Regions from separate parts of the Amycolatopsis sp. NPDC098790 genome, predicted to be linked through region 2. Evidence: riboswitches for the same ligand, from Rfam matches in the RefSeq annotation. Region 2 holds a riboswitch; the other holds the start of a gene.

The links. A riboswitch is a leader RNA that binds a small molecule or an ion and turns the genes downstream of it on or off. The one in region 2 is predicted to bind thiamine pyrophosphate.
Region 1: another riboswitch for thiamine pyrophosphate. It lies ahead of thiO (glycine oxidase ThiO); the one in region 2 lies ahead of ACIQWX_RS12450 (thiamine ABC transporter substrate binding subunit).

The regions. Positions count from the first base shown of each region.
Region 1 is NZ_JBIWAI010000001.1:1,952,276-1,954,427, reverse strand. It holds gene thiS (sulfur carrier protein ThiS) at 1-150, opposite strand, end outside; gene thiO (glycine oxidase ThiO) at 150-1,223, opposite strand; TPP riboswitch at 1,217-1,322, opposite strand; gene thiE (thiamine phosphate synthase) at 1,354-2,013, shown strand.
Region 2 is NZ_JBIWAI010000001.1:2,486,668-2,488,819, reverse strand. It holds gene ACIQWX_RS12450 (thiamine ABC transporter substrate binding subunit) at 1-872, opposite strand, end outside; TPP riboswitch at 894-1,001, opposite strand; gene ACIQWX_RS12445 (4a-hydroxytetrahydrobiopterin dehydratase) at 1,034-1,318, shown strand; gene ACIQWX_RS12440 (hypothetical protein) at 1,394-1,522, shown strand; gene ACIQWX_RS12435 (hypothetical protein) at 1,726-2,152, opposite strand, start outside.

The DNA.
Region 1 (2,152 bases), 530 kb from region 2:
GGCGGTGGTGGGCCAGTCGCTCCGGCGGACGACGACGCCGTCGACCGCGACGGCGATGCCGGGCCGCTGCCCGCCCGACGCGTCGAGGACGTCGGCGACCGTGGCGCCGTCCGGGAACTCCGTCCACGTCCCGTTGAGCTTGATTTCCATCACACGTGCTCCTTCTGGTGCAGGCGGGCGGGCGAAGCCGCTTCGACGCCTTCGGGCGGCTTCTCACCCTCGAGCCAGGCGACCACGGCGTCCGCGGTCACGGGGGCCAGCAACAGGCCGTTGCGGTGGTGCCCGGTGGCGGCGAAGACGCCGTCGTCCAGGACGCCGATGTACGGCAGCACGTCGCGGCTGCCGGCACGCAGGCCCGCGGCGGTCTCGGCCAGCTCGTACTCGGTGATCGCGGGGAAGACGCGTTCGGCGCCCTCGATCAGCTCACGCACGCCGCGCGCGGTGACGGCCTGGTCGAAGCCCGCTTCGTACTGCGTCGCGCCGAGGACGAGCTCCTGGTCGCCGCGCGGGACGAGGTAGATGGGCTTGCCCTCGACGACGGCGCGGACGGTGTGTCCGGGCGGCGGCAGGCAGCCCCGGCGGGGCTTGAGCCGCAGGATCTCGCCCTTGAGCGGCCGGACGGCGTCGGCCAGCTGCGGGTGCAGCCGCCCGGTCCAGGCGCCGGCGGCGAGCACGACGGCTTCGGCGTCCGGTGTTCGCTCGACGCGTTCGCGGACGAACCGGACTTGGTGGTCGACGCAGGCCGCGTACAGGGCTTGGAGCAGTTTCCGGTTGTCCACGGCCAGGTCGCCGGGCACGTGGAGTCCACTTCGGACAGAGCCGACACCGGGTTCGAGCCGCTTGGCCTCCCGGCCGGTGAGCCGGTCGGCCACGCGCCCGAGCCGGCGCAGGTGGTCGGCGAGGATGTCGAGGTAACCGGCGTCGGCGCTGTCGAAGGCGACGACGAGCGTGCCGTGTCCGGCCAGGCCGGGGTCGACGCCTTCTTTTGCCAGGTCGCTCGCGAAGCCGGGCCATCTCCTGAGCGATTCTTCGCCGAGGGCGAGGACGTCCTCCTCACCCGGCCAGGCCTCGGTGACGGGGGCGAGCATGCCCCCGGCCAGCCAGGATGCGCCGCCGCGGACGGGCTCGGGGTCGTAGAGGCTGACGTCGTGGCCCTTCGCGGCCGCGCGCCAGGCCGTGGACAGGCCGATCACGCCGCCGCCCACCACTGCCAGGTTCGTCATGGGATCACGCTCCCTGCGCCGGCATGACCCGGATCAGGTTCCACGGTCGGAGCGGCAGCTCCCTCTCAGCCCGTCCCTCGGGCTCCCGTGCGGACTCCTCCACCCTAGCCGCCGGGGTACGGTCGCCGCTATGCCCGCCCTCTCCGGTGACAAGATCCGCGCCCGCCTCGACGCGGCCCGCCTGTACCTCTGCACGGACGCCCGAACCTCTCGCGGCGACTTGGCATCGTTCGCCGACGCGGCCCTCGCGGGCGGAGTCGACATCATCCAGCTGCGCGACAAGACCGGCGCTTTGGAAGCCACCCAGGAGATCGCGGCGCTGGAGGTGCTGGCCGAGGCGTGCGCGCGCCACGGAGCGTTGCTGTCGGTGAACGACCGGGCGGATGTGGCTTTGGCGGTCGGCGCGGACGTGCTGCACCTGGGTCAGGACGACATCCCGGTGGGGTTGGCCCGCCGGATCCTGGGGGACGACGTGGTGATCGGCCGGTCGACGCACTCGCTCGACCAGGCCCTCGCGGCGGCCGCGGAGCCGGGAGTCGACTACTTCTGCACGGGTCCCTGCTGGCCGACGCCGACCAAGCCGGGGCGGTCGGCGCCCGGGCTGGACTTGGTGCGTTCGACGGCCGCGGCTGCGCCTTCCCGGCCATGGTTCGCAATCGGCGGCATCGACGGTTCGCGGCTGCCCTCGGTGCTCTCGGCGGGCGCGTCCCGGATCGTGGTGGTGCGGGCGATCACCGAGGCCGAGGACCCGGAGGCTGCGGCGCGGGAGTTGCGGGCCCGGCTCCCCTGACCGCTCCGCCCATCCCTGGGCAGGGTTCCGGCGAAGTCGCGTGTGCTCGTTCCCCGTCTCTGCTCGGGGCGCGCTGAAGGTCCCTTTAGCTCGCGCTTCAAGCTGAACAGCGCTCGTCCGCGGGGCGCGGAGGCCGCGG
Region 2 (2,152 bases):
TGCTGCGACAGCAGGAAGTCGACGACCTTGCGAGCGCTTTCGGTCTGCTTGCCGTTCGCCAGCACGCCGGCGTACTCGACCTGCCGGTAGCAGGTGTCGAGCAGCGCCTTGGTGCGCGGCTTGCCGTCGTCGCCGACCTCGGCGGCGGGCGAAGAGGCGTACGAGACGACGATCGGGCGCGGCCCCTTGCCGGACGAGCCGGAGAAGTCCTTGGTGTAGGCCTCTTCCCAGCCGCTGACGACCTTGAGCCCGTTGGCCTTCAGCTTCGCCCAGTAGTCCTTCCAGCCGGCTTCGCCGTACTTCGCGATGGTGCCGAGGAAGAAAGCCAGCCCGGGCGACGCCGTCGCCGGGTCCTCGGCGACCAGCAGGTCCTTGTACTTCGGGTCGGCGAGGTCGTCGTAGGACTCCGGCGCCGCGATCCCCTTGCTCGTGAAGTAGTTCGTGTCGACGTTGACGCAGACGTCGCCGACGTCGACCGCGGACAGCCGGTGCTCGGGGTCGACGGCGTAGCGCTGCGGCCCGCGGTCGGCCTCGGGGCTGGTGTAGGGCTCGAAGACACCTTCGGCGAGCGCGCGCGAGGCGAACGTCGAGTCGACGCCGTACGCGACGTCGCCGATCGGGTTGGCCTTGGTCAGCACGAGCTTGTTGGTCAGCGATCCGGCGTCGCCCTGCTTGAGCACGGAGATCTTGATGCCCGACTGCTTCTGGAAGGCGTCGAGCACCTCCTGCGGCGCCAGGAAGGAGTCGTGCGTCACGAGGGTGACGGTGGGCGTCTGCTGCGTGCCACCGTCACCGTCCGACAGCGAGCACCCCGCGGCGACGACGCTGACGGCGGCGACGGCCGTCGCGGCGCGAACAGCCCTGCTCTTCATCTACCCTCCTGCACTTCTCCGGACGAGGAGGGAAAGCCCTCCCTTCGCCGGCATGATCCGGTCAGGTGCGAACGGTCGCGGGGTGACCCGCCTCTCAGCCCGGCTGACCGGACTCCCGTGGCAACCGTGCAGCGTAGTCCAGGACGTACGACCATGGAGACATGACGGAAATCTTGAGCGACGCCGAGGCCGACGAACGGCTGGGCGCCGGCTGGACGCGGGCCGGCGCGGTGATTTCGCGCGAGGCGGAGCTGGCGAGCTTCCCGCAGGCGATCGAGGTGGTGGACCGCGTCGCGGTGCTGGCCGAAGCGGCCGACCACCACCCGGACATCGACATCCGCTGGCGCACGCTGACGTTCCGGCTTTCGACGCACTCGGCGGGCGGTTTGACGGAGAAGGACTTCGCCCTGGCGTCGGAGATCGACGCGGTGCTCTCTTCTTTGTGATCCCGGTAACTCTGAGTGCACTTTTCCGCGGTTTCGGCGTCTCTCGGTAAACAGCTTTGCTATGGAGGGACGGCAGTGACCCAGGCGATCGTGGTGGGAACGGCGGCATTCGCGGCGATGGTGGCGGCGGCGGGCGGGGTGGTCTGGTTCACCGCCCGCGGACGCCGTCACCCGGATGCCGGTGACTTCGATCACAGCCGCTAACGAAGGGCAAGATCAGCGCGCTGAGCAGGGCGGAAGCATCGGTTTCGGCCCTAGGAAACGCTATGAACAGCACCGCCGCTCTCACCCCCGCCCAGCGCGCCTGGATCAACGCCCTCGCCCCCGCGGTCGTGCTGATCGCGATCGCCCTGATGGGCCTCCTCGGCTGAGCCGGTCGCCGGCCCGGCTTCCGGGTCAGGCCGGCTTCAGTAGCTCGGCATGTTGGGAATGGCCTTCTCGGCCACTTCGATGAGCGCCAGCACCTTCGGCACGTCGGCCGCCACATCTTCGGCCGTCATCGACGGAGCCTCCGAAGACCGGTACGCGACTTCGTTGCGACGCGCCCGCATCCGGTTGAAGGGCCGCAGAACGTGTCCCAGCGGCGGATCCAGCTGCGCGAGGACCGCTTCGTAGACGGTCACGTGGCCACCGCGGCTCGTCACCCGCAGCCCCTGGTTCTGCAGGACGGCCGCCAGCGCGCGGCGGGCACTGTCGTAGGCCAGCGTGTAAGCGCCTTCCGGGTCCGTGTCCTGCAGCTGCCGCGCCGAAGCGAGGTGGGTGCGGGCCCGGACCAGCTCGGCCTCGGCGGCCTCCCGCGACGCGGGGACGTGCTCGATGGCGCCGCGCGCGATG